DNA from 4 places in the Bacillus sp. N6 genome. Region 1 is predicted to be linked to each of the others. Evidence: riboswitches for the same ligand, from Rfam matches in the RefSeq annotation. Region 1 holds a riboswitch; each other region holds the start of a gene.
What was found. A riboswitch is a leader RNA that binds a small molecule or an ion and turns the genes downstream of it on or off. The one in region 1 is predicted to bind S-adenosylmethionine.
Positions count from the first base shown of each region.

Region 2: another riboswitch for S-adenosylmethionine. It lies ahead of metI (cystathionine gamma-synthase/O-acetylhomoserine thiolyase); the one in region 1 lies ahead of ACUXVC_RS03930 (sugar ABC transporter substrate-binding protein).
Region 3: another riboswitch for S-adenosylmethionine. It lies ahead of ACUXVC_RS01100 (peptide ABC transporter substrate-binding protein); the one in region 1 lies ahead of ACUXVC_RS03930 (sugar ABC transporter substrate-binding protein).
Region 4: another riboswitch for S-adenosylmethionine. It lies ahead of ACUXVC_RS02045 (cyclase family protein); the one in region 1 lies ahead of ACUXVC_RS03930 (sugar ABC transporter substrate-binding protein).

Region 1 covers NZ_CM127843.1:763,577-770,994, reverse strand. The annotation lists gene ACUXVC_RS03965 (disulfide formation protein C) at 1-195, shown strand, start outside; gene ACUXVC_RS03960 (thioredoxin family protein) at 208-666, shown strand; gene ACUXVC_RS03955 (DUF1540 domain-containing protein) at 739-954, shown strand; gene ACUXVC_RS03950 (hypothetical protein) at 988-1,239, opposite strand; gene ACUXVC_RS03945 (L,D-transpeptidase) at 1,343-2,104, opposite strand; gene ACUXVC_RS03940 (SDR family oxidoreductase) at 2,171-3,037, opposite strand; gene ACUXVC_RS03935 (NCS2 family permease) at 3,239-4,540, shown strand; SAM riboswitch class I at 4,629-4,734, shown strand; gene ACUXVC_RS03930 (sugar ABC transporter substrate-binding protein) at 4,823-5,935, shown strand; gene ACUXVC_RS03925 (sugar ABC transporter ATP-binding protein) at 5,932-7,418, shown strand, end outside; gene ACUXVC_RS03920 (ABC transporter permease) at 7,403-7,418, shown strand, end outside.
Region 2 covers NZ_CM127843.1:4,161,930-4,169,347, forward strand. The annotation lists gene metH (methionine synthase) at 1-3,153, opposite strand, end outside; gene ACUXVC_RS21435 (bifunctional homocysteine S-methyltransferase/methylenetetrahydrofolate reductase) at 3,153-4,985, opposite strand; SAM riboswitch class I at 5,056-5,165, opposite strand; SAM riboswitch class I at 5,369-5,479, shown strand; gene metI (cystathionine gamma-synthase/O-acetylhomoserine thiolyase) at 5,574-6,686, shown strand; gene metC (cystathionine beta-lyase) at 6,683-7,418, shown strand, end outside.
Region 3 covers NZ_CM127843.1:189,452-196,869, reverse strand. The annotation lists gene ACUXVC_RS01120 (GRP family sugar transporter) at 198-1,049, shown strand; gene pnuC (nicotinamide riboside transporter PnuC) at 1,117-1,767, opposite strand; gene proC (pyrroline-5-carboxylate reductase) at 1,954-2,757, shown strand; gene ACUXVC_RS01105 (aldo/keto reductase) at 2,759-3,592, shown strand; SAM riboswitch class I at 3,745-3,849, shown strand; gene ACUXVC_RS01100 (peptide ABC transporter substrate-binding protein) at 3,982-5,622, shown strand; gene ACUXVC_RS01095 (peptide ABC transporter substrate-binding protein) at 6,027-7,418, shown strand, end outside.
Region 4 covers NZ_CM127843.1:382,124-389,541, forward strand. The annotation lists gene ACUXVC_RS02030 (S-adenosylmethionine decarboxylase related protein) at 1-1,197, shown strand, start outside; gene ACUXVC_RS02035 (ATP-binding protein) at 1,335-2,561, shown strand; gene ACUXVC_RS02040 (hypothetical protein) at 2,791-3,171, shown strand; gene ACUXVC_RS02045 (cyclase family protein) at 3,306-3,938, opposite strand; SAM riboswitch class I at 4,024-4,136, opposite strand; gene ACUXVC_RS02050 (PRK06851 family protein) at 4,286-5,395, shown strand; gene ACUXVC_RS02055 (nucleotidyltransferase domain-containing protein) at 5,508-6,290, shown strand; gene ACUXVC_RS02060 (MFS transporter) at 6,304-7,418, opposite strand, start outside.

The DNA.
Region 1 (7,418 bases):
GGTGCTTGTATTTCTTTATATCACTATGCAATTCAAAAAGTCGCAGCATTTTCAGCTGCTGGGGCAGCTTGTGGACGTGTACCATGTACGGGAGAATACATAAACTGGTTCGGCTTTGTGACAATCCCGTTTTTAGCACTTATCGGCTTTATTACAATCGCTGTTTGTAGCTTTATTGTCATCAAAAACAAATAAGGAGATGAAAGAATGAAAAAAATGCTCATATTTGGTGGTATTATTATCGCCTTGTTTGCGGCAATTTTCGCTGTAACACAAATGGAAGAAAAAACTACTACCAGCCAAAAAATGGAAGGAGGAAGTGCTACTGGTAGTCAAACAGATGGTCCTGACTACTACACAAATAAAATCTCTCTTTCAGATCTTCAAAAGAATTTAAAAGAGAAAAAAGAAGAAACAGTATACTTTTATCAAACATCTTGCGTTCATTGCCAAAAATTATCTCCTGTCGTAGTGCCAATGGCTAAAGACTTGAACGTTGATATGAAAGTTATGGATATTGAAAAATTAGATGCTCCTTGGGATGAATATAAAATTCAAGGTACACCAACAATCATTCATTTTAAAGATGGCAAAGAAGTGAGCCGTATTAGTGGTGAACAGCCGAAAGACAAATTAAAAGAATGGCTTGAGCAAACGAAAAAGTAACGAGAAAAGGAAACTCCTTCTACACATGAAATGGGCGTAAAATCCCACACTAATGTATAAGGAGGGGGTTTTATGCCAGAAGTAAGATGTTCTGTTTCCAACTGTTCTTTTTGGGGACAAGGTAACTTTTGTCAAGCAAGTGCGATCATCGTTCAGCCTGATGCAGATGAAACTGGTCAAACTGAAAATGATTCATATACAGCTGCTGTTTTAACAAACGAGACGCTAGAAAGTTCTGTAGCAACGAGTGTAGAGACTTGTTGTCATACATTTAGGCCTAAATATTAAACATAAAAAGCATACGATTCATCGTATGCTTTTTTACATCCCTCTCCAAAAATCATGCATAATAAAAAAGTACAAAATAACGAGAACAGCCGTCCCGCATAGGGTAATGCGCCGATATATACTCTTCTCTCCTTCCCTCGCTTTCACAAACGCCCAAATAAATCCGAAGAATAATATTAAATCAACATATGGAACATAAAAAGAAAAGACGAGAAACGCATATAAATACACGATAAATAAACAGGTCGTTACTAAGAAAACTTTAAACGCAAATTCACTTTTCATAATATAACCGCCCCCTATCTGTACTGTATTATATTCAGCAAAATACAATAGTTGCAGTTAAACTCCAAGTATAAATAAGCTACCGTCTATAATACGGTAGCCATTACGGAACATTGTATTTCCGTTTATATATATTACTTAAAATCGAAGAAGGAATTTGCTCGTAACGAATTTTCTCTCCTGTTTCATCTATAATATACGAATTGTTTCCTATATAATATATTCCATCTTTTCGTTTTGAGTACACCGGATATCTTTCATTTGGCAATACAGTTTTTACCTTTGTTAACTGTCCATTTGGTTCTTGCCAATATATATCCGCGCGGTCTACTAACGTAAGTATTCCAATTTGTTCTTTTTCTATTTTTCGACCATTCCAGCTCACAACGCGATAACCAAGCTTATTCGCTTCATATTCGGGGCTCGTATGAAAACGAGAAATGATTACTTTTGTTTGTAATTGTACCCGGTCATATAACCATTGTATATCCCTGTCATGCATGCGAATACAGCCATTTGATTCCCTACTTCCAATCGTCCATTCCCGGTTTGTCCCATGAATCGCATATTCATTCTTATCTAGCCCAAGCCATCTCGTACCAAGAGGGTTATTCGGTGCACCCCCAGCTATTTTTTTTCGATGGTATTCTTTATTTTTAAATTTCGTTATAATACAAAAATTACCTTCAGGCGTAGGTGTACGATCTCTTCCAGTCGTTACTGGAAATGTTTTTGTGTAATTTCCATTCTCAAAAAAAGACAACTGGTTTGTCGTAAGATTAACTAGTATTAAATGATCTGTATCAGCAAAAGCACTAACCGGTAGGAAGAAAAATAATAGTAAGACGAAACATACCCTTTTCACCTATATCCCCCCTAGCGCTCACCATAATAATTGTAATTAGCTTTACTTTGCTCTTATAAATGAAAACTATCCATTTACAATAACGCCCCCATTTACATGTATCATTTGTCCGGTAACATAAGAAGAATCACCAGACGCTAAATATACGTATGCCGGCGCTAACTCATATGGTTGACCAGGCCGTTGCATCGGGACATTGCTTCCAAACTGAGAGACTTTCTTCTCATCAAAGCTCGATGGAATAAGCGGTGTCCAAATCGGTCCCGGTGCAACACCATTTACACGAATCCCTTTTTGCACTAATGATTGAGAAAGTGATCTTGTAAACGCTACAATTGCTCCTTTCGTTGCGGAATAATCAATTAAAGTTTCATTTCCTTCGTATGCAACGATAGACGCGGTATTTATAATGACATCCCCTTGCTTTAAATGAGAAAGTGCGGCTTTCGCAACGTGAAAATAAGAAAAAATATTAATACGAAAAGTCTTTTCTAGCTGTTCTGCTGTAATATACTCTAGTCCTTGCTGCGGATATTGCTGCGCGACATTATTTACTAAAACCTGTAAACTACCTAGCTGCTGGACGGTCTCTTGAACAACATCTTTACAATGCTGTTCATCACTTAAATCACCCGGCAACAATACACACTTTACACCTTCTTTCTCAACATATTGCTTCGTCTCATTAGCATCTTCTTCCTCATCTAAATAAGCAATCGCAATATTTGCTCCCTCTTTCGCAAAAGCGATGGAAACAGCTCGTCCAATCCCACTATCTCCCCCTGTAATTAATACATTCTTTCCTTTTAACTTTTCGCTACCTTTATAATTTGAATCTTCAAACTGCGGAAGTGGATTCATTAATGATTCAATACCAGGCTGTTTATTTTGATGTTGCGCTGGCATTGTTACAAAGTTTTTTTGCTGTGGCATAGCTTCTTTCAACTCCTTTTCCTTATAATGTGCATAATAAAAACTGAAATTCACACATCAAGTTACGATTAATATTCGAATTTAAGACACAAAATATGAATTGTTGTAAACTTTTTATACAAAACTATTGCAAAATAGTTAAAAAACGAATATTATATATAACTGTTGTGAAAATTATTCGTAAACAGAAAGGATGTTTATATGTTTAACCTTTCAAAACATAAAACTTCTATTAAAACTGAAATTATGGCAGGTATTATTACCTTCTTAACAATGGCATATATCATTGTCGTAAACCCTGTTATCCTTGGGGATGCAGGTGTTCCATTTGAACAAGCATTTACAGCAACAATTATCGCTGCTGTTGTCGGAACATTATTTATGGCAATCTTTACAAACTTACCAATCGCAATCGCGCCAGGTATGGGATTAAATGCTTACTTCTCTTACTCTGTTGTAAAAGCTCATGAAAGCATGACTTTCGCAATTGCATTCTCTGCTGTATTCGTAGCAGGTATGATTTTAATTTTGTTATCATTCACATCTTTCCGTACAAAATTAATGGAAGCAATTCCTGAAAACTTAAAACATGCAATTACTGCTGGTATCGGTCTTTTCATCGCCTTTATCGGTTTACGTTTAACAGGTATCGTTACAAAAAATGATGCAAACTTAGTTGGACTTGGTGATCTTCACTCTGCTCCAGTTCTACTAGCATTGGCTGGGCTTGGAATTACTATTGTTCTTATGTCTTTAAATGTAAATGGCGCACTATTTATTGGTATGCTATTAACTGGTATTATCGCTTTCTTCACAGGACAGTTAACATTCTCAAACGGTGTTACATCAATGCCTGGATTACCAGAAGGAATTATCGTTTCAAATCCAATTACTGCTGTATCTGACGTAATTAACTACGGATTATACGGCGTTGTATTCTCATTCTTCCTTGTTACATTATTTGATACAACAGGTACATTACTTGGGGTAGCTCAACAAGGTGGATTTATGAAAGACGGAAAACTTCCAAAAGCTGGACGAGCTCTTCTATCTGACTCATTCTCAGCAACAATCGGTTCTATGTTCGGAACAACACCATCAACAGCTTACATTGAATCATCTGCTGGTGTTGCAGCTGGTGGTCGTACTGGTTTAACAACTGTTACAGTAGCTGTTCTATTCGCACTAGCAGCATTCTTCGGACCATTAGTAAGTGCTGTTTCTGGTGTATCAGCTATTACTGCACCATCATTAATTATCGTTGGTAGTCTTATGATGGGTTCAGTTCGCCACATCGATTGGGACGCATTTGATGAAGCATTCCCAGCATTTTTAGTAATCTTAAGCATGCCACTTACATCAAGTATCGCAACAGGTATCGCACTTGGATTTATTTCATACCCACTTATGAAAGTGGCAAAAGGTAAATTCCGTGCTGTTCACCCACTTGTATATGTATTTGGAATTTTGTTTGCTTATCAATTGATATTCTTACCACATTAAAATCCCTCTTTCTGAGGGATTTTTTTATAAATACTGTTTGACAACACCATTCGTTTGTGGAATAATTCAAAATAGTTAAATATTCGATGTCTTATCAAGAGCAGGTGGAGGGATGAGCCCTACGAAGCCCGGCAACCGACCCATTTATGGGCACGGTGCTAATTCTTACAACACATTGTGTTGAAAGATAAGAGTAATATGATAAGGCGTCTTTTCTATATGAAAAGGCGTTTTTTATTTTCACTCCCTCCTCTCTCTTTTTAGTTTAGGAGGGATTTTTTTATGAAAAAATTATGTTCCATCGTACTTATTTTTCTCTTATTTACATTAGCAGCATGTACAAATGAACAAGATGCTATCTCTTCACAAAAGCAACAAACTGTGAGAAAGGCGACTACAACGGTAGAAAATCAATTACAAACAGAAATTCCAAGCCAAATGAAGAAGCCATTAAAAATCGCATTAATTATGCAAATGTCCATTGGAACTTTTTCCTCTCAATATATTGAGGGTGTCAAAAAACAAGTTGAGCTATTTGGCGGCAGTGTACAAGTCTACAATTCTGATAACGATTTAGCAAAAATGGCTGCAAATTTAGATACTGCTATTAATTCAAAAGTGGATGGTATTTTAATTGATCATGGCCGTTCTGAAGCACTAAAACCTGGAGTAGAAAAAGCGTTACAAGCGAACATTCCCGTAGTTGCGTTCGATAACGATCTACGCTTGCCAGGTGTGACAATTATTGATCAAGATGACTATAGTCTTGCATGGAAATCATTAAAAACGTTAGCGGAAGATTTGAATGGACAAGGAAATATCGCAGTTGTATGGGTCGGCGGATTTGCTCCAATGGAACGTCGCAATGTTATCATTGATGCTTTTTATAAACGGTATCCAAATATAAAAGAAGTTGCAAGATTCGGTACTGCTAGTAATAACACACCGCTCGATACACAAACACAAGTAGAAGCTTTACTAAAGAAATATCCGAAAAAAGGCGATTTACAAGCTATTTTCGCTTCGTGGGATGAGTTTGCTAAAGGGGCTGTTAAAGCACTTGAACAAGCTGGTCGTACAGATATAAAAGTATATGGCATTGACTTAAGCAATGAAGATTTACAACTCATGCAAAAAGAAAACTCACCTTGGACTGCTACAGCTGCAACTGATCCAGCTGAAGTAGGTAAGGTTCAAGTACGATTTTTATACAAAAAAATTGCTGGTGAACAAACGCCAGATATTTATTCACTAGAACCTTATTTAGTAAAGAAAAATAGTTTACCAAAAGAAAATATAACAATGGATCAGTTATCAAAATATATAAACGGTTGGGGAGACTCAAAAGATGCATATTCCCCTTGGATGAAAAAATTAGAGAAGGAGAAAAAATGATGACGTTCTCTCTTCAAAACATTACACATTCTTATCATGTCGCTACACCTGTTCTAGAAGATGTTTCTATTCATATTCAAAAAGGAAAAGTACACGCTTTACTAGGCATGAACGGTGCGGGAAAAAGTACTTTACTAAAAATAGCAACTGGTGAAATTCAACCAGTTGTTGGCGATATAAAAATTGATACTCAGTCTGTTTCCTTTACTTCACCGCGCGATGCAAAAAAGCATGGCATTTCTTTCGTAACACAAGAAGTAGATCACGGACTTATTCCCGGATTATCTGTATTAGAAAATGTACTAATCGATCATATAGCAATGCAAAATAAAGTACTATTTTCAAAGTCCAAATTAGTCGCACTTGCTAAACAACATTTGCAAACTGTACAGGTAAATTTAAATGTTTCGGAAGATGTTTCAAACTGTTCATTACATGAAAAACAATTACTTCTTATCGCAAGAGCTTTATCTAACAATACAAATTACCTTTTATTAGATGAACCTACTTCTTCTCTTGGACCAAAAGAAGTTGAAACCTTTGGGAAACTATTAAAAGATTTAACATCAAAAGGAATTGGCATCCTTTTAGTTTCTCATCGTTTATCAGAGATTCGAAATTTCGCGGATGATGTAACTGTATTACATAACGGTCAAGTTGCCCTTTCTGAAACCATTACAACGATTACAGATCAACAAATTGTGGAAGCAATGACTGGAAAACAACTTACACTTCCTATTAATACCGCACCAAAAACCGGGAGCGAGGAACTATTTAAAGTACAAGAGCTTCTATTACACGAAGGTCATTCTCCCCTTTCTCTTACAATACGAAAAGGAGAAACTGTTGTGATATACGGATTAATTGGAAGTGGAAAAACAACACTTGCTGAAACGTTATTTGGTGCTCTTCATACTTATCACGCAGAAATAGACGGTCAAAAACTAACGATTAAAACACCACGAGATGCGATTAAAGCGAAAATCGCACTTGTACCAGAAGAAAGAAGAAAACAAGGCGTATTTCTTTCGGAAGATATTATAAGTCACACAAATTTACATCAATCAGGTTGGAAACGAAAACAAACCGAATTAAATGATGCTACTACAGCAATTTCTTCTTTCGGTATTTCACCAAATGACCCAAAGGCACTTATTCATTCACTTAGCGGTGGAAACCAACAAAAAGTCTCAATTGCAAAGTGGAGTGGATTCAAACCTAATCTATTTCTTTTAGACGAGCCAACTAAAGGTGTAGACATCGCTGCGAAACAAGACATTTTTCAATTCATTCGCAACATTACAGAAAACGGAAGTTCCGTAATTTATTTCACAGGAGAACAAGATGAAGCGTTGCATATCGCTGATCGCATTCTTATACTGGCAAACGGAGAATTTGTAAGTGAATACTTACCAAGCGAACTATCTCCTGAACAGCTTTTACATTTATCTGAAGGGAGCTATTCCATTGAATCTCGTTCATA
Region 2 (7,418 bases), 2.0 Mb from region 1:
GCGGTCACGAATGAGCATATGTGTTTTTTCAGCAAGTCCTTCTGCTAATTCAAGCGCTAACGATTGAATAGCATGACTACGTAAGTAATCACCTTTCGCCTTCCACTCTTCAGCAATGTCCCGAACTCCTTCCCCAACCGTAACAGATAAGAAAGCAACATAGTCCATCTCATCTCCAATTGGGCGCAAATAATCGCCTAAAGTACGATAGGGAGCCTTTCCTTGTCTAGGGAATGTGAAACGCTCTATAACACGCGTATGATCTTCTGGATCATATATTACAATGTTTTGTCCGTCGCTTTGCGCTGGGAAAAATTGATACACTGCTTTCGGCTTTAACCAAGATTGTCCTTCCTGCAATAATTCATCTATTAAATCATTTAATTCATGTGCTCTCTTATCTCCCTCTTTCAAAAGCTTCTTCACATTTCCTTTTAATCCAAGGTGATGCCCAAGTAGCATTTGTCTATTTAAAAATGGAGCGAGATGAAGAGCCGGAATATCACGTAATACAATTCGTTTTGTTGAATCAGGCACCATAACCTCAGCCTTCGGTAATGGCTCAATTACTGCTGGAATTTCTACTTTCTTCTCCTCTATTTTTACGATATGAAGATGACGTTCTTTTTTATCCTGTTTCATCTTCTCACGCTCTTCTTCTTTTTGAAGCTTATTAATAATATCGAGCCCCGTCATCGCATCACTCGCATAACAAACGAGCCCTTTATATGATGGTGAAATTCGATTATCTGTAAACTTTCTCGTTAACGCTGCACCACCTACAACAATGGGCACATCAATATTTGCTGCTTTTAAATCTTCAGCAGTCGTTACCATTTGTTGCGCTGATTTTACTAATAAACCTGAAAGGCCTATAATGTCCGGCTTCTTTTCTTGTACTTCTTGAACAATTCGATCCGAACGTACATTAATTCCTAAATTAATAATCTCATATCCGTTATTCGCTAAAATAATTTCAACGAGATTTTTCCCAATATCATGCACATCACCTTTTACAGTTGCTAATAATACTTTCCCTTTTTTTGCACTATCGCTAGATTCCATATGTGGCTCTAAATAACTTACAGCAGCTTTCATACTTTCGGCACTTTGCAATACTTCAGCAACAATAAGTTCATTATTATTAAATAGTCGTCCTACCTCATCCATCCCTGTCATAAGCGGACCGTTAATAATATCAAGAGGTTTTCTTCCTTCTTCAAGTGCAAGACTTAAATCCTCGTGTAATCCTTGTTTCGTACCTTCTACAATATAATTTGCTAGTCGTTCATCTAGCGTTAACGTTTCTTGCACAACGACATCTTTCTTTTTAGCGACTCGGTAAAAGTTTGTAAATTCTTCTAACGTCTCTTTCGTCGTTTCAAACAGTAATGCATCTGCAAGGTGTTTTTCTTCCTCTGGAATCGACGCATAGCGTTCTAATTTTTCCGTATTAACAATCGCGTAATCTAATCCAGCCTTCGTAGCATGATATAAAAAGACGGAATTCAATACTTCACGTCCAGCCGGTGGTAAACCAAATGATATGTTACTTACACCTAAAATCGTTAAACACTCTGGTAACGCTTCTTTAATAAGGCGAATGCCCTCTATAGTCGCTGCCGCTGAACCAATATATTCTTCATCACCTGTCCCTACTGGAAACACAAGTGCATCAAAAATAATATCTGACGGGCGTATCCCATATTTCGTCGTTAATAATTCGTAACTTCTTTTTGCAATTTCTAATTTTCTTTCAGCACTTACTGCCATACCATCTTCATCGATTGTACCAACTACAATTGCAGCACCATACTTACGAAGAAGCGGTGTTACCTTTTCAAAACGCTCTTCTCCATCTTCTAAATTAATAGAGTTGATAACAGCTTTTCCTTGAATATAAGTAAGTGCTCTTGCCATAACATTTTCATCCGTTGAATCAATCATAATCGGTACTTTTAACACTTTCGTAACTTCTGTCAAAAATTTCTCCATATCTTCTATTTCATCACGATCAGGATCTGCCATACAAATATCAATAATATGAGCATTTTTCTTCACTTGCGCTCTTGCCACTTCAGCAGCCTCTTCAAATTTCCCTTCTGCTACTAATCGTTTAAATTTACGTGATCCAATAACATTCGTTCTTTCACCTACAAATAACGGTCTCATAGACTCATCATATTGCAGTGCCTCTAATCCACTAATTCCATGTCCTTCTCTCTCATGATGGTCACGAGGCTTAAGAGATGCTAGTGCTTCTTTCATTGCTTTTATATGTTCTGGTGTCGTGCCACAACAACCACCGATAATATTAACCCATCCTTCTTCAGCAAATCGCTTCACCTTTTCAGCGAGAGAAGATGGAGACTCATGGTAATGTCCATCTTCATCAGGAAGACCTGCATTTGGATAACAAGAAATGTAACACTCCGATAAATCAGATAGTGAACGAATATGGTCCCTCATAAACTCCGGACCAGTCGCACAATTTAACCCAACAGATAATGGTTTCATATGTTCTACTGATAAATAAAAAGCTTCAATTGTTTGCCCAGCCAGAGTCGTTCCCATTGGCTCAATCGTTCCTGAAATCATAATAGGAACCGTTTTTTTCAGTTCTTCAAAAGCAACTTGAATTCCAATATAAGCTGCTTTCACGTTACGCATATCTTGACTCGTCTCAACGAGTAATACATCAACTTCTCCTTTTAATAATCCTCGTGCCTGCCTTGTATAAGCCTCAATCAATTCTTCAAAAGTCACACCACCAGTAACACTAATTGCTTTCGTTGTTGGTCCCATCGCTCCCGCAACATATACTTCCTTACCGCTTTCTTTAACAGCTTGCTTCGCCAAAAGTGCTGCCTTTTCATTTAGTTCTTCATCTAAATGAGACAGCTCATAATCACTTAGTACAATATTCGTTGCCCCAAATGTATTTGTTTCAATAATATCCGCTCCAGCTTCAATATAAGCTTTATGAATCTTTAAAATAACGTCTGGTCTTGTTTCTACTAAATATTCATTACAGCCCTCGTACTCTTCTCCTCCGAAATCTTCAGCAGTTAAATCCTCTTGCTGAATCATTGTTCCCATTGCACCATCTAATATTAAAATGCTATTTTGTAATTTTTCTTCTATACACTTCATCAATTAATACCTTCTTTCACTTCTTGCTTTTCTCTTACATATTTAACAAGATGTTCTGTAATTTCATATTTTAAAAATGGTGTAATAAGATAAATACCATTAAAATATTTCATCGCTGCGTCGATCAATTCTTGCGAAATGCGAATCCCTTCCTCAATTGCCGCCTCTTTCGTTTCGTGTCCATCCATTCTCTCTCTTATTTCTTCTGGAAGAGTAATACCCGGTACCTCAAAATGAAGAAAATCTGCATTCCGCTTACTTACTAACGGCATAATTCCAATAAAAATAGGTTGTTCCAAATGCTTTGTCGCTTCATACACTTCTTCAATTAACGCGATATCGTAAATTGGCTGAGTTAAAAAATATTCCGCTCCAGCATCTATTTTTCGTTCCATTCGCTTAACCGCTGCTTTTAAGTGCCTCACGTGAGGATTAAATGCGCCGCCTACAGAAAACCTTGTCGCCGGTCCAATTGATTTCCCTAAAATTGAACGTCCATCGTTCATTTCTTTAATCATTTTAATGAGCTCAATAGAGGACAAATCGTATACAGAAGTTGCACCAGGAAAATCACCAACGCGCGCTGGATCACCAGTTAAAGCTAACACTTCTTCCATCCCTAACGCCGATAAACCTAACAAATGAGATTGTAGTCCAATGACGTTATGATCCCTACACGTTAAATGTGTCAATACCGGGATATCATGCTTCGTTAATAACGCACCCATTGCCATATTAGAAATACGAGGCGATGCTAATGAATTATCTGCTAGAGTAATAGCATCTGCTCCCGCTCTTTTTAAAGCTCTTGCTCCTTCAAAAAACCGCTGTGTATCTAACGTTTTCGGTGGATCTAATTCCACTACAACTGTCGTTTGTTTTTTCGCTTTCTCTGCTAGAGTGACGTGAGCCTTCGAACGTTTCTCATGCGTATGAACAACTTTCGGCCTTTGAATGGTGTCTTTTTCTATTACAGGTGTAACATTCGCAACAGCGTGCTTCATACTTTGAATATGTTCTGGAGTCGTACCACAACAACCACCTAATAACCGAATACCTTGCTCAATAAATCTCGGCGTCATCGCCTCAAAATAAGCTGGGCTTCCCTCATATACGTAACGTCCCTCCACATAATTCGGGAGACCTGCATTTGGGTATGCTGATAAATAGCCATTTTGCGGAATCGATATCATTTTGAAAGCCTCCGTCATATGAAGCGGCCCTAGTTGACAATTTAATCCAACAACATTTGCACCGTAATCTATAAGTTGCTTTAATATTTCATTGACATCATTTCCATTTTGAGTCGTACCTGCTTCATGTAACGCTAATTGAGCAACAATTGGAATGTTCGTTTGCTTACGCAATACTTTAACAGCATGAAGTAATTCAAATTCATCGTAAAAAGTTTCTAATAGTAATCCATCAACCTGTTCTTCTAGTAAAGCCCCTGCCTGTTCAAGTAGCATAAACTCCCTTTCCATATCAGTCGTTGTAACGGCTCCGATATGTTTCATACCACCAATTGTTCCTAAAATTGCATTTTTATCTGTCACAGATGCTTTCGCCAGTTTTACTGCCGCTCTATTAATTTCTGTAACTTGATTTTCTAAGCCGTACATACGTAATTTCGCCTCATTTGCTCCATACGTATTCGTTTGAATTACATCTGCTCCAGCAGCTACATATTGTTTATGAATCGATATAATTAAGTCTGGATCAGATACATTCAATTCTTCAAAGCTACTTTGCAAGCCATGTGAATGCAATAACGTCCCAACCGCACCATCACCTATTACAATTCCTTTTGATAATAAATCTAGTAATTTCACGAATCTCCCTCATTTCTATCAATATAAAAACCCCCTCTTCACTTTGAAGAGGGGGACATAATCGTTCCTCCTCTTATTATGCAAAACATTCGTTTTGCAGGTATTAGCACCGTTTCAAACATTTCGTTTGAAGGTTGCCGGGTTTCACAGGGCCTTTCCCTCCACCGCTCTCAATAAGAGTTGTCTTTATTATTTTATTTATGTAGCTAAAAGGAAATGCGTTCCCCTTTTAACAATGTTTGTTAATTTTTTAATAAATTTAGCATGCACAAAAGTAAAAGTCAATGACACTTGCGGAAAAATAAAAATTTTTCAAAATAAAGTTGCAATTCAATTATCTTTTGTTGTAAAGTTAAAAACATAATAAAAATTTCATACGAACATTCTTATCTAGAGAGGTAGAGGGACTGGCCCTGTGACGCCTCAGCAACCATTAACATTTTGTTAATAAGGTGCTAATTCCAGCAAATTGTGAAAGATTTGACAGATGAGAAGAAGACTCTATTCAAACCGAAAGCCTTCTTCTTAGAAGGCTTTTTTTATTTTATATTCACTTAATGTTTCAATTTAAAAAGGAGGAATTTTCACATGTCAACAATCGAAACAAAACTAGCACAAATCGGCAATCGCAGTGAAACTACAACTGGAACGGTTAATCCACCAGTTTATTTCTCAACCGCTTATCGTCATGAAGGAATTGGTAAATCTACTGGCTTTGACTATTCACGAACTGGCAATCCAACTCGAGGTCTTTTAGAACAGGCAATCGCAGACTTAGAATATGGCGAACAAGGTTATGCCTGTAGTTCAGGGATGGCGGCTGTTCTCCTCGTCCTTTCTCTATTCCGCTCTGGAGACGAACTTATTGTATCTGAAGATTTATACGGTGGAACGTATCGATTATTTTCTGAACATGAAAAAAAGTGGAATGTTCGATGTAGATACGTAAATACACAGTCTATTAAACAAATTGAGCAAGCTATCACAACTGAAACGAAGGCTATTTTCATAGAAACTCCAACTAATCCATTAATGCAAGTTACTGATATTGCTGCAGTCGCAACTGTAGCGAAAAGGCACGGACTACTTCTTATTGTAGACAACACATTCTACACACCTTATATACAGCAACCATTAACAGAAGGTGCTGACATTGTACTTCACAGCGCAACGAAATATTTAGGGGGACATAACGATGTACTAAGCGGACTTGTCGTTGCAAAAGGAAAGGAACTTTGTGAAGAAATCGCTCATTATCATAATGCATCAGGTGCAGTTTTAAGCCCATTTGACTCATGGTTATTAATTCGCGGTATGAAAACGTTAGCGCTTCGCATGAGACAGCATGAAGAAAATGCGAAAGCAGTTGTTGCATATTTAAATGATGAAGACGGGGTGACAGATGTATTTTATCCTGGAAGAGGCGGCATGATTTCATTTCGCCTTAAAGATGAAGCTTGGATTAATCCATTCTTACAATCTTTATCCTTAATTACATTTGCCGAAAGTCTTGGTGGTGTAGAAAGTTTAATGACTTATCCAGCAACGCAAACACATGCTGATATTCCTGAAGAAATTAGAACAGCAAACGGTGTATGTAATCGTCTTCTTCGATTCTCCGTTGGCATTGAAAATAGTAACGATTTAATTCAAGACTTAAAGCAAGCCATTACACTTGTAAAAGAAGGTGTAAGAATATGAGTTATTCTATAGATACACTCTTACTACACAACCAATATAAACATGACTCGCAAACAGGAGCTGTGAACGTTCCTATCTATAACACATCAACTTTTCACCAGTTTGATGTAGATACGTTCGGAAAATATGACTATAGCAGGTCAGGAAATCCAACTCGTGAAGCTCTTGAAGATATCATTGCTTTATTAGAAGGTGGAACAAAGGGATTCGCCTTTGCATCAGGCATTGCAGCGATTTCCACTGCATTCCTCCTTCTTTCACAAGGTGATCACGTACTCATTTCAGAAGATGTATACGGAGGAACTTACCGAGGGATAACTGAGGTACTCTCCCGTTACGGTGTTTCACATACATTTGTTGATATGACCAATTTAGAAGAAATAAAACAAAGCATTAAACCAAATACAAAGCTCTTTTATGTAGAAACACCTTCTAATCCACTTTTAAAGGTGACAGATATTCGCGAGGTTTCTAAACTTGCAAAATCTATTGGGGCTCTTACTTTTGTTGATAATACATTTTTGACACCACTATTCCAAAAACCACTTGAACTTGGAGCTGATGTTGTTCTTCATAGTGCCACAAAATTTATTGCTGGGCATAGTGATGTTACTGCCGGATTAGCAGTAGTAAAAGATGCAGAACTCGCTCAAAAACTTGGATTTTTACAAAATGCATTCGGTGCTATTTTAGGACCTCAAGATTGTTCTCTCGTACTTCGCGGTCTAAAAA
Region 3 (7,418 bases), 570 kb from region 1:
TTCACTTTCTAAAATAGGCAATTTCCTGTTATTATATGGAGGTGTTTCAAAAAATGAAGAAATGAAAACGCATTTATATCGTGAATTCTTCATCCTGTTTTAGCGATCGGTAATCTTCTACTCTATTAGTGGGGCATTACCGATCGTTAGAACGATATGTAACTATATTGGTATAGCAAACCGAAGGGAGTCTTGTAATGGACATTTTATTAGCGCTTCTTCCTGCAATTGCATGGGGAAACATCTTATTAGTAAGCGTAAAAATGGGCGGTGGTGCATATAGCCAAACGGTAGGTATGACAATCGGTGCTCTATTCTTCGCAACAATTATGTATGTATTTACTCAACCAGCTTTAACAATGACAGTCTTAATTGTTGGGTTTATTTCAGGTTTATTCTGGGCTTTAGGACAAGTAAACCAATTAAAAACAGTTGAAAAACTAGGTGTTTCAACTACCGTAACAATTTCTACTGGTATGCAACTTGTTGCAACTTCTATCTTTGGGGTTATCGCTTTCCGTGAGTGGACTACTACTACAACGATTATTCTGGGAACGATTGCAATCCTATTAATCGTAGTTGGTGTTGTATTCACATCACTAGATGATAAAGAAAATGCTCAGCCACCAGGACAATTGAAAAAAGGACTTCTTACTTTAATTGTTTCTACTTTCGGCTATCTTGTATATGTAATTATTATTCGTTGGTATAATATCGATGGTTGGTCTGCTATTTTACCACAAGCAGTTGGTATGTTTGTTGGTGCGGTTGTACTGACATCTAAACATAAACCATTTAACAAATATGCAATCCGTAATGCTTTATCTGGTTTACTATGGGGAACTGGAAACTTATTCTTACTTCTTTCATTACCACGTGTTGGAGTAGCAACAAGCTTCCCATTATCTCAAACTGGAATCGTTATCTCAACATTCGGTGCGATTGTATTCTTAGGTGAAAAGAAAACAAAACGTCAATTGATCTTTATTGCACTAGGTAGTGTTTTAATTATCGGCGGCGCTGTATTACTTGGTATGACAAAAGCATAATCTTATATTCTATTAGTAAACCCCTGAAGCATATGTACTTCAGGGGTTTTTTAATTCTAATTATTTTCTAGATATAATTATTTGTATGTTCTTGCCCCTTATAATTGCTCTTCCACTCTAGCAAACCAGCTACACATATAAAGAGATTAATAATAGCTAATATTAGCATGACGTATAAACCAGTAGAAATATAAATTACAATGCTAACTACGTTATATAAAATCCATAAATGCCAGTTTTCTAATATTTTTCGACTTAACATAAATTGAGCCACTAGTCCCAATACGGCATTTAAAGCGTCTAAATATGGACTTGTTGAATCTAAATAACGGACTTGATAATAACCCCAACCAATCCAAGCAACTAAAATAAAACTTATATAAAAAGTCCACCCTTTCAAATCTAAACGAACTGTTGCTTTTACTTCTCCCTCCCCACTTTGTGCAATCCAATAATACCAACCATATACATTAAATATAAATTGAAAAGCGGCTAATACTGCCATTGCATATAAACCTTGTGTAATAAAAATGTATAGAAATACCGCAACAGTAATCATGCCAAATAAAAAGTTGGATACTTTTTCTCTCGCTAATAACCAAACATTAATGATTCCCATAATTGATGCGAAAATTTCAATATAACTCGATTGAATATACAATCCAACTAATACACAAATAATACTAGAAACAAGTAAAAAAAGTGGACTTCTAACCATATTTATCTCTCCCCAGATGTGTAATAAATTCCCTATCACCAGTATAAGGAATAGCCCTTTCCTTTACCATGAATTTCCTCCTTCTCATTATCCATTCCATCTACGGTAAGTCTTTTCTTTTTACAAAATTCTCTTAAAGATGATATCGTTTTTATAACATATCTCTACTAGAAAGGAATAAAGGATATGCCTAACAAACATCGAATTTTATTTATTGGTGCTGGTCGTATGGCAGAAGCTATATTTTCCGGATTACTTAAAACAAGCAAAGAATACATCGAAGAAATTATCATCTCTAACCGAAGCAACGTAGAAAAGTTAGAACAATTACAAAGGCGATATAATGTGTCTATTACAACGGATTGGAAGCAGCATATTACATCTGTCGATACGGTTGTTTTAGCAATGCCACCTTCTGCTCATGAAGAATTATTAGCTGAGCTATCTCCGTTAATATCAAATCAACTTGTCGTAACAGTAGCAGCTGGCATTGGACCATCTTATTTAGAAGCTAGACTCCCAAAAGGCACACCTGTTGCTTGGATTATGCCTAATACAGCTGCTGAAATTGGAAAGTCTATCTCCTTATATACAATAGGACAATCAGTAACCGAGATGCATCAAGAAACCCTGCAACTGCTTTTAAGAGGTATTGGTACTTCGCAACTTTGTACTGAGGAAGAAGTTCATCAGCTTACTGCAGTTACTGGAAGTGCACCAGCCTTCCTTTATTACTTTGCTGAAAGCTTAATTGAAGCAACAAAAAGTTATGGAGTCGATGAAGAAACCGCAAAACATCTTGTCATTCAAATGATTTCTGGCTCTGCTTCTATGCTCGAGCAAACGCAAAATCCAGCTAACCTCCGCGAACAAGTAACAACGCCAGGTGGTTCCACAGCTGAGGGTCTCAAAACTTTATACGAATATAATTTTTCAGAGGCAATTCAAAAAGCAGTAGAAGCAACAAACAAAAAAGCTAGGGGGAAATAATATGATTTTAACAAGTTTAAAAGATTATACAACATTACATAACGGTGTAAAAATGCCTTGGTTTGGTTTAGGTGTTTTTAAAGTAGAAGATGGTTCAGAAGTAATTGATTCTGTAAAAGCAGCAATTAAAAATGGCTACCGCAGCATCGATACTGCAGCAATCTATCAAAATGAAGAAGGCGTTGGACAAGCGATTCGTGAATCCGGTGTTTCACGTGAAGAATTATTTATTACCTCAAAAGTATGGAATAGCGATCAAGGATATGAAACTACACTTCAAGCATTTGAAACTACATTAGAGAAATTAGGTCTAGAATATTTAGATTTATATTTAGTACATTGGCCTGTAAAAGGGAAATATACTGAATCATGGAAAGCATTAGAAAAACTTTATAAAGATGGCCGTGTTCGCGCTATCGGTGTGAGTAATTTCCACATTCACCACTTACAAGACGTATTTGAAATTGCTGAAATTAAGCCAATGATCAACCAAGTGGAATATCACCCACGTTTAGCACAAGAAGAGCTACATGCATTCTGTAAAGAACATAATATCCAGCTTGAAGCTTGGTCACCATTAATGCAAGGACAACTACTAGATAATCCAACGTTACAAGAAATTGCGACAAAATATAATAAATCAACTGCGCAAATTATTTTACGCTGGGATTTACAAAACGAAGTTGTAACAATCCCTAAATCAATTAAAGAACATCGCATTATTGAAAATGCAAACATCTTCGACTTTGAATTAAGTGCTGATGATATGAAAGCAATTCAAGCTTTAAATGAAGATCGTCGCGTTGGTCCAGATCCAGATAACTTTAACTTCTAGTAGAAAAACCACTGCCATATGCAGTGGTTTTTTCGTTTAAGAAAACTGAAAATTTAAACTATATTTCATTTGGTTGACACTTCATTATTCAAGGTGTAAGATTTTGAATTATCAAAGAAACACAAAAATTAATAAAATTTATTCGTTTACTCATTGTATCAAGAGAGGTGGAGGGACTGGCCCTTTGAAACCTCGGCAGCAGGTTCATTTTGAATACTGTGCCACTTCCTGCAAGCTTTATGCTTGAAAGATAGAATGAGGGACTTCGTTTATATACGGGTGCATAACTTGTACGTAAAAATCCCTCTTTCTCAATATGAAAAGAGGGATTTTTTATTTTTCATTTCCCTCATCATCATCCAAACTTAATTATTTAGGAGGAAAATCAAATGAAAAAGAAGTTTGTACCCGGTATTGCATCAGTTGTAGGAGTAAGTATTTTATTAACTGGTTGCGGTAGTTATAAAAACGAAGCAAGCGGAGCAAATGCAAAAGACGAGGCACCTAGCAAACAGGTTTTAAATTTATCTTCACCTACTGAAATACGAACAATGGATACGGCCCGTGCTACAGATACTGATTCTGGTCAAGTAATGAGAAACGTATTTGAAGGTTTGTATAATCTTGGTGAAGGTAACAAACCTGTTCCTGGTGTTGCAAAATCTCATGAAGTAAGTGGCGATAAAACGAAATACACATTCCATTTGCGAGATTCAAAATGGTCAAACGGCACTCCTGTTACAGCGAAAGATTTTGTGTTCGCTTGGCAGAGAGCCGTAGATCCAGCAACAGCCTCTGAATATGCATTTCTATTCTTTGATATTAAAAATGCAACAAAAATTAACAACAAAGAACTTCCAGCCGACCAACTTGGTGTAAAAGCAGTTGATGACCATACGTTTGAGGTAGAATTGGAGCGTCCTGTTCCGTATTTTATTAGCTTAACAGCGTTCCCAACATTTCTACCAATTAACGAGGAATTCTTTAAAGCACAAGGTGATAAGTACGCTTTAGAAGATAATACAATCTTGTACAATGGAGCTTTTACACTAAGCGATTGGAAGCACGAACAAAGCTTTAAATTTAAGAAGAACCCTACTTATTGGGATAAAGATACTGTCAAACTAGAAGAAATCAATTTTAACGTCGTAAAAGAAAAATCAACAGAAGTAAATTTATTCGAGTCAAAACAATTAGATCGTATAAAACTAACATCTGACTTCGTTGATAAATATAAAAAAGATGCTAACTTTAAAGAACGTCCAAATGTAGGCGTACAATTTTTACGCATGAATCAACAAAACAAAGTACTTCAAAACGTTTCTGCACGCCAAGCAATCGATCAAACAATTGATAGAAAATCCTTTGTAAATACGTTATTAAATGATGGCTCTACACCAACATTTGGTCTCGTTCCAAAAAACTTTGCAAAAGGACCTGAAGGAAAAGACTTCCGTACTGCAAACGGCGATTTAACAAAAGTTGATACAAAATCTGCACAAGAATTATGGAAAAAAGCTAAACAAGAGCTTGGTTCTGAAAAGATAACATTAGAATTATTAACGAGTGATGCTGACCTTGATAAGAAAACTGGTGAATTCTTAAAAGGGCAACTAGAAAAGAATCTAGATGGATTAACAGTAAATATAAAACCGCAACCGCGTAAGCAACAAGTTTCGCTTTTATTAAAAGGTGACTACGAAATCGGAATTGACGGCTGGAGCCCTGACTTTGCGGATCCAATTACATTCCTTGAGCTATTTACAACGAATAACCCTTATAACTTAGATCATTACTCTAATAAGGAATTCGATGAAACAATAGCAAAAGTGAAAACAACTTTAGCTGGTGATGAAAAAGCTCGCTGGGAAGCATTACTAGAATCCGAGAAAATATTATTTAAAGACTCTGTTATCGCTCCTCTTTACCAAAAAGGCGAATCTTATTTAGAACGTTCTTATGTGAAAGGAATTGTGCAAGTAGACTTTGCGGGTCAATTAAACTTCAAGTGGGCAAAAATTGAAAAATAAAGTAAAACCGTAATAAGTGGGGGTTCTTCATCCCCACTTATTATTAGCCCACACCAATTGTTTTTTTAGCAAAATATATTAAAAGTAGGTTCTCTCACACAAGAGAATATACTTTTTTAATATATTATTCCAAGAAATTAACATTCTATTTTTATTATTGACATATAGTTCTTTCCAGTGTTAATATTCTAAATAATCAAAGAAACAAAATATTTCACCATCAAAATATAATGTCTACTAAGTTGAAACATATAACGATAGATTATAGCTCAACATGTATATACATATAGAACACCTGATTACCTATAAACAAATATTTATAATAGGTTCCATCTCCTTCTATAGCCACTTCAAGACATGGACATTATGACGTTACGAACAACACATTTAGGGAGGAACGAACAATGAAGAAAAAAGTTGTACCTGTTGTTGCATCTGTTTTAGGGGCAAGTCTATTACTAACTGCTTGCGGGGGAAATAAAGATAATGCAGGCGGAGCGAAAGCAAACGATAAAGTACCTGATAAACAAGCAATTAACTTATCATTCGCTTCAGAAATTCCAACAATGGATGTTGCAAAAGCAACGGATGGGGAATCCATGAATGTAATGCGCAATGTTTTTGAAGGCTTATATGCAATGGGAGAAGATAATAAACCGATTCCTGGTGTTGCTGAGTCGGTTGACATTAGTCCCGATAAAACAAAATATACATTCCATCTGCGTGATTCAAAATGGTCAAACGGTACTCCTGTTACAGCAAAGGACTTCGTCTTTGCTTGGCAACGTGCCGTAAATCCTGATACAGCAGCTGAATACGCATTCTTATTCTTCGATGTACAGAATGCGAAACAAATAAACCAAAAACAATTACCAATTGATCAACTAGGGGTCAAAGCTGTTAATGACAAAACGTTAGAAGTACAACTAGACCGTCCTGTTCCTTACTTCTTAAGCTTAACGACATTCTCAACATTCTTGCCAATTAATGAAGAGTACTTAAAGTCTCAGGGCGATAAATACGGTTTAGAAACAAATCATTTAATTTACAACGGTGCTTTCACATTAGATAACTGGAAACACGAACAAAGTTTCCAATTGAAGAAAAACCCTAACTATTGGGATGCTAAAACGGTAAAATTAGAAGAAATCAACTTCAATGTCGTTAAAGATAAGTCTACAGAAGTGAACTTATATGATTCAGGACAAATTGATCGCGTTGCTTTAACTGCAGAGTTTGTTGATAAATATAAGAGCGATCCAAACTTCAAGGAACGCGCTGAAGTCGGCATTCAATTCTTACGACTAAATCAGAAAAATGAAACATTAAAAAATCAACATGCACGCCTTGCTATTAACGGCGCAATGAATAAAAAGGCTTACGTAGAAACAATTTTAAATAACGGTGCTATTCCAGCTGAAGGAATGGTTCCTGCGAAATTTGCAAAGAGTCCAGAAGGCAATGACTTCCGTAAAGAAAATGGAAATCTAGTCAAGGATGATGTGAAAACAGCGAAAGAAAACTGGAAAAAAGCAAAACAAGAACTTGGTACTGACAAAGTAACAATCGAACTATTAACAAGTGACAATGCTTTAGCTAAAAAGACTGGTGAATATTTAAAAGGTGAATTAGAAAAAAACCTAGATGGATTAACAGTGAATTTAAAACCACAACCACGTAAACAACAGTTGAAACTACTATTAAGTGGTGACTATGAAATTGGTATTGACGGCTGGGGCCCTGACTTCGCTGATCCAATTACATTCTTAGATTTATTTACAACAGATAGTGCTTAT
Region 4 (7,418 bases), 380 kb from region 1:
TTAGCAATTTTAAATCAAGCGATAGCAAATGAAAAAGATCCAATTTATGAAGTATTAAAGAATGCCAAATTTCATTTGGTGGATATAAAACAAAAAGATAGGACTTATTATGATGAGTTGTTTTCGAATTTGAAAAGTCAATTATATTTATATGAAATAAACCTTCAAAATGTAGTGGAATTTAAACAACATTTAAAAGAAAAAAGAACGAGTGTTGTGATTGATGTTTCAGGGGCAGATACAATTAGAGTATTAAGCTGCTGTAATGAACTAGGAATTTGTTATATTAACTCAGCCTTGGAAAATGAGGCAGTAGATCAGGACGATAGCTTAATCGGCTTTCAGCTTACGGAAAGATATACAAGGTTTGAGAAGGAGAAAGAGAAATTTACAAATACAAAAGCGATTATAGGTTCAGGTATGAATCCAGGTGTTGTTCAATGGATGGTTGTTGAGCTTATGAAGGAACGACCAAGTGAAAGGCCAAGAGCATGTTATATTGTAGAACATGACACATCGTTTTTGAATGATACAGCACTTATAAAGCCACATACACTTTATGCTTCATGGGCAGTAGAGCGATTTTTAGATGAAGCAATCTGGAGTTATCCGATGTATATGAGTCATCATCGTCCTCTTTACTTTTATGAAGATGTATATGCTTCAGAGTATAAAGTGAAGTTAGGAGAAAAAGAATTCTATGGTTGTTTAATGCCACATGAGGAAGTATTAATTTTAGGGAAAAACTTTAATATGGAAGTTGGTTTTCTTTACCGAATTAATGAGTATACAACAAATATAATTAGACAGAACTTAGATCAAGTAGAAGATTTATGGAACTGGAATCGTAAAGTGTTTAATCCAGCGGAAGAAGAGGTTGCTGGAGAGGACTTGGTCGGTGTGTTACTCGTTTATGAAAATAGTGAGACATTTATGTATAATGTGATGAATAGTAGCCAAGTTTTTCGTAAATATAAAACGAATGCAACGTATTTTCAGGTAGGGTGCGGGATTTATGCGGGCTTGTCCAGTTTACTTTTAGATCAATTTGAACAAGGTGCTTATTACGTCGAGGAGTTGTTATTAAATACAGAAAGTAAGTACGGTGAGTATTTAAATTTATATATGAAGGATTTTGTAATAGGGCATAATAATTTTACGGATGGATTGTTACATGACAGGGTAAGATGGATGTAAGTTGTTACCAAAAGGAAGGAGAGATCTCCTTCCTTTCATTATTATAAGGTTAAATATTGCCCTGAAAGCAATTTCATACTTATACTTTAAGGAGATAACAATGAAAGTTTTTTGTATCGATCAAGGGGAGTTTTTATATGAATAAATACAAGAGCTTGATTTATGAAGAAAGAAGAGCCTTAAAGGTATTTATATTATTATTTTATATTATATTCTTTTTATATGACGCTATATATTATTTTGTATATCCTGCTATGAATATTAGTGGAACAGCGGTAGGTTGGCCAGAAGGTAGTCTTGGGATAGGTGTGCCTATATTTGTAATAGCATTATTTCCTATTTCTATATATCTTCAAAAAAGAGGGTATGTATATTCTGTAAAATATTTATTTTTATTTGGGTACATGTTTATCAATCTTGTGAATAATTTAATGATTTATTTGCGAACGGATAGACCTTTTGAACATGGTAGTATGGTAGAAATGTTATTAATTTTATTTGCCCCAGTTTTCGTGAATAGAAAATACTTTTATTTAGTGTCCTTTAGTGTAATTGGAAAGTACGTATTTTTCACATTGCTATTACAAGATTTAAAAGTGGTAATTCCACTTGTTTTATGTATATTCTATTTCATTATTTCACATTCTTTATTAAAACGATTTCAATCTTATGTAAGAACAGTGGTTGAAATGATGAACAATATGAAAGAGACGGAAAATTTAGCTGTGATTGGGACTATGTCTACAACAATTGCCCATGAAATTCGAAATCCGCTAACAGCGTTAAAAGGGTTTACGCAAATGCAAAAAGAAAGAAATCCAACTGATACGATGAGCTACGACATTATGCTACAAGAAATTGAAAGGGTTAATGGATTTGTTAGTGAATTGATGTTGTTAGGAAAACCAAAGCCAACAAATTATGAAAGGTGTAATATACGAGATATCCTTCTATATGTTGTGCATCTAATGGAAAGTTATGCAACGCAATATAGAGTTAAATGTCATATACAAGTAGATGGGAATTTACCGGCTATAAACGGTGATGATAAGCAATTAAAACAAGTGTTATTAAATATCATTAAAAATGGAATAGAATCAATGCCAGAGGGCGGAGAAATTCATATCCGTGCATATCAAAAAACGCAAGGACATTTGTGTATTTCTGTTGAAGACCAAGGATTTGGTATAGAGAATGATAAATTAGAAAAAATCGGCAAGGCGTTTTACACAACAAAGGAGACTGGTACAGGACTTGGATTAATGATTACATATAAAATTATTAAGGAACATCAAGGGAGTATCACGATCCAAAGTAGTCTAGGAGTAGGAACGAAAGTAGAAATTTTTCTGCCGACCGTTTAATGTATTGGGAGAAAAGATTTTTCAGAAAAGTGTTCTTGTTGTGTAAATATAAACATTTTATAAAATGTTTCAAGAAGGGTTTTTTTTATAAAATACTTCGTTTATAATGGAGGAAAATATCGACATGAGATTGATTGCTCATGTAACGGTTCAGTAGTGTTATGAAAAGATAAGAAGGGGTGCACGCGCATCCTTTTTTCTATGCAGATATTATGAAAGAGGTGGTATGATGGAATTAACATTAAATTCGACTGTATGTTTACACACGATTCAATTTCGAAAAGAGCAAAAGAATTATATTGTAAAAGATACAATTACAGGAGAAAAATATGAAATGCCGCCACTTTGGATTGATGCATTGGCAATGATGCGTGACGGTTTTTTATTGGGAGAAATTGAGGAGAAATTAAAAGAAGAGTATCCATCCGAAGAAGTGAATATGTTAGCATTCACGAGGCAACTGTTAGAACTAGAACTTGTTGAAATGGTAGATGGAGAAGAGATAGCTTGCACAAAGAAGAAAGAGATAGATTGTTTAGCTTGGGTGCGTCCTCGTGTGGAACAATTCTTTCTTAATTTAAATAGAAAATATAGAAGCAAAGACCAGTAGTGGCCTTTGCTTCTTTTAATCCCGCTATTTGCTGGGCAGTAAGACCCCCACTTCAAAATTCAGCGGAAGCAAAGAAGTTAGGTGTGGGATGAACAAAACCTCCACTGATTAAAGGTTCACTTTATAGGTTGTGTTTAAAATATAACAGCAAATGCTCTTGCGAAAGCACCGTCACTATTTTTAATTTTTAAAGGTGCTGCTGAGAAAAAGAAACGTTTTGCTTCGATAGCATCTAGATTTGTTAAGTTTTCAATTAAATAAATATTATTCCCTAGTAATATGTGATGAATCGGTGATGTTTCTGTTGTGACTTCATCAGGAGAAATGAAATCTAAACCGATAGATTTTACTTTTAATCGCACTAGTTCTTTAGCTAATTCTTCAGAAAGATAAAATGCTTCCTTCTCATAAGCTTCTGTATTCCATTTTGTGGATAGATTAGAATGAAAAATAACAATATCACCTTCTTTTATGTGAGTATTATGCAATACTGCCTTAGGTAATTTTCGCTCTTGAATATGTGTTACATCTATAAGAACAGCTTCGCCTACAAATTGATCCAGCGGTAATCGATCGATGGTCGTTGCGCCTGAAATAAAATGCGCAGGGGCATCACAATGCGTGCCAACATGAACGACAGAATGAAAATCTGTAACTTGATAGCCTGATTCTTCAACACTTGTAACAGCTTCTAGTTGTATTTTAGGTGTTCCAGGAAATTGAGACATATTATTTTCAAATGTTTGCGATAGATCAATTACTTTCATTTTACATACCTCCAATATATGTTTTTCAAATAATAAAAAGCTCATCCTTCAGTATCAAGAAAGATGAGCTTTACATGCTAGTTGAGTTTTATCTTCCAAAATGCAATGCATTTTGCAGGAATTAGCACCTATTCAGTTTGTATAAACTGAGGTTGCTGGGCTTCAAAGGGCCGGTCCCTCTGCCTCTCTTGATAAAGAAGTATTCAGTTTTTAAAATCGGAATTTTCCGATAGTTAAATTGTAATTCATTTCCTTTTTTCGTGCAATACAAAATAGGTATTCACCCAAATAAAGCTGCTCGCATATTGTAGCTTATGTAAATAGAATGCTGCGAAGGAGTGAGTGCAGTGACAGGAAATATATTAAATTATTATGCTGGTGGTAATACAGCTAGGGGATTTCACAATTTATACGAAGAGAATTTAAAAGGATTAGACAGATTATTTATCTTAAAGGGTGGCCCAGGAACGGGAAAATCTTCTTTAATAAAGGCAATAGGTCGTGAATGGATTGAAAAAGGATATGATATTGAATTTTTACATTGTTCTTCTGATAATAAATCGGTTGATGGTGTAATTATCCCAAAATTAAAAGTAGGAATTGTTGATGGGACATCGCCGCATGTTATTGAGCCAAAAATGCCAGGAGTTGTTGAAGAGTATATAAATTTAGGAATTGCTTGGGACTCAGATAAACTAAGAAAGCAGAAGTTAGAAATTGAAAGATTTGTTTCAGAAGCAAGCAAAGCTTTTCAGTCTGCTTACGCACGTTTTAAAGAGGCATTGGTTATACATGATGAGTGGGAGAAGATATATATTGATAATATAGATTTTAATAAAGCAAATGAACTAACCAATCAGCTAATCCAGAAATTATTTGCAGATAAAAGCGGGAGACAATCGCTTGTAAAACATCGTTTTTTAGGAGCTGCTACACCGAAAGGAGCAGTTGATTTTGTTCCTAATTTAACAGAAGGGTTACCACATCGTTATTTTATAAAAGGGCGCCCAGGCTCTGGAAAATCAACGATGCTCAAAAAGTTAGCTAAGGCAGCTGAAGAAAAAGGGTTTGAAGTTGAAGTATATCATTGCGGATTTGACCCGAATAGTCTTGATATGGTTATCGTAAGAGAATTAGGATTTGCAATTTTTGATAGCACCGCACCACATGAATATTTTCCAAGTCGCGAGGGTGATGAAATTATTGATATGTATGCCCTTATTGTTACGCCAGGGACGGATGAGAAATATGCGAAGGAAATTCGTGATGTCTCCATTCAATATAAAGCAAAAATGAATGAGGCGATGTCTTTCTTAGCGAAAGCAAAATCGGTTCGTGATAAATTAGAACGAATTTATATTGCTGCTATGGATTTTTCAATAGTAGATGCATATAAAGAGGAGATTCAAAAAGAGTTTGAACGAATTGCTACTACTGTAATCGAAAAGCAACAATAGACGTTTCATTAGGCTGTCAGTAATTTCTGACAGTTTTTTTGGTATGTAGTAAAATTAGTATTGTATTTGTCGAATTTCCAAGGAAATAATCAAAAAATGGAGGTGTTATGCAATGAGAGAGAAAATCGAGTTGGAGTTAGAAAGAATTGAAAAAGAGAATGATGTGAAAATTTTATTTGCGGTAGAATCAGGGAGTCGTGCTTGGGGTTTTCCATCGAAAGATAGCGATTATGATGTTAGGTTTGTTTATATACACCCGGTAGAATGGTATTTATCAATTCATGACAAACGAGATGTAATTGAATATCCAATTAGTGATGATTTAGATATAAGTGGTTGGGATATTAAAAAGGCGTTGCAACTATTCGCGAAGTCGAATCCTGCTTTACTTGAGTGGATTCGATCACCAATTTTTTATTCGAAAAACTCTAATTTTCCAGAACTACTTCAACAGATGAGTGAGAAGAATTTTGATCCAAAAGCAACGATATATCATTATTTACATATGGCGTCGAAAAATTATCGTGAATTTTTGCAAGGTGAGAATGTAAAGCTGAAAAAGTACTTTTATGTATTACGTCCCATTTTAGCTTGTAAGTGGCTAGAAGAGAAAACGACCTTACCTCCTGTAGAATTTGACCGATTGATTAAAGAATTATCATTAGAACGTAGCGTATTAGATGAAATTGAAAAGTTGTTAATAAAGAAAAAAGCAGGTACTGAATTAGATGTTGGATTGAAAATTAAGGTGCTAAATCAATTTTTAGAAGAACAAATTCATTACTATCAGCAATATGTAAAAGGAATTGAAAAGGGATCAGGAATCGATATTGAGAGTTTAAATACATTGTTTCGAGATATGTTGTTTGAAGCATATGAAAAAGAGCACAAGTAAGTTTGTGCTCTTTTTATTTTGTAGGAATGAAGAAAACAGATATAGCTGCGATAAGACCTGCAAAGGAGAATAAGTAAAAATTCCATGCTAAGTCATATTGCATTGTCATAATAATACCGACGAGAATTGGGCCAGCAATTGCACCAACTCGGCCAAGCCCCAGTCCCCAGCCTAAGGAGGTAGCTCGGATATGTGATGGGAAGTATTGTGTTACATATGCATTTAATATTTGAGTAATACCGACTGATCCAATACCAGCAAGGCCAATTAAAAGATAAATGATTGTAACAGATGGTTTGATTGTTAATAGTCCGATACATATGGCTGCCATAAGATAAGAGATGCTAATAACAATTTTTGCTCCTATACGATCAGCAATTGCTCCAGCGAATAATGCGCCGATAGCGGCGGTAATATTTAGCATAAGTAGAAATGACAGACTAGACCCAAGAGGATATCCTGCCTGGCGCATCATCTGTGGTAACCAAGTGTTTAAACCATATATTAAAAACATTCCCATTATATAAGTGATCCAAAAAAGTAGCGTTGCTTTTATGTATTCTTTTGAGAATAAAGTAAAAAATCCATTTTTCTTTCGTATAGTAGAGGGGTCTTGATGAGTTTTATCTTTTACATGAAATTCAATTTGAAAACGATTAAGAATTTGGTTCACTTCTTCTTGGCGATTACGTGATAATAAAAATTGAATGGACTCGGGTAAATAGCGAATAATGAAAGGAATGAGGAGTAGTGGAATCATTCCGATACCAAACATAATTCTCCATCCGAAATCTTCTAACATAAGCATGGACAAAATAGCACCTAACACGATACCTAAAGGATAGCCAGTAAACATAAGAGCATAAATAAAAGATTGCTTTTTTTTTGGTGAATATTCAACAGTAAGTGCTGAAGCTGTTGGGATAACACCGCCTAATCCGATTCCTCCTATAAATCGAGATAATCCAAATAACTCAGGAGAAGGAGCGATAGCCGCTAAACCCATTGTGATAGAAAAAAGTGCTAAACAGCATATAAGCGTCCATTTACGCCCAATTAGATCTGTAATCGTTCCAACTAGAATAGCCCCAATAAACATCCCAAATAAAGCATAGCTTGCAATTGTAC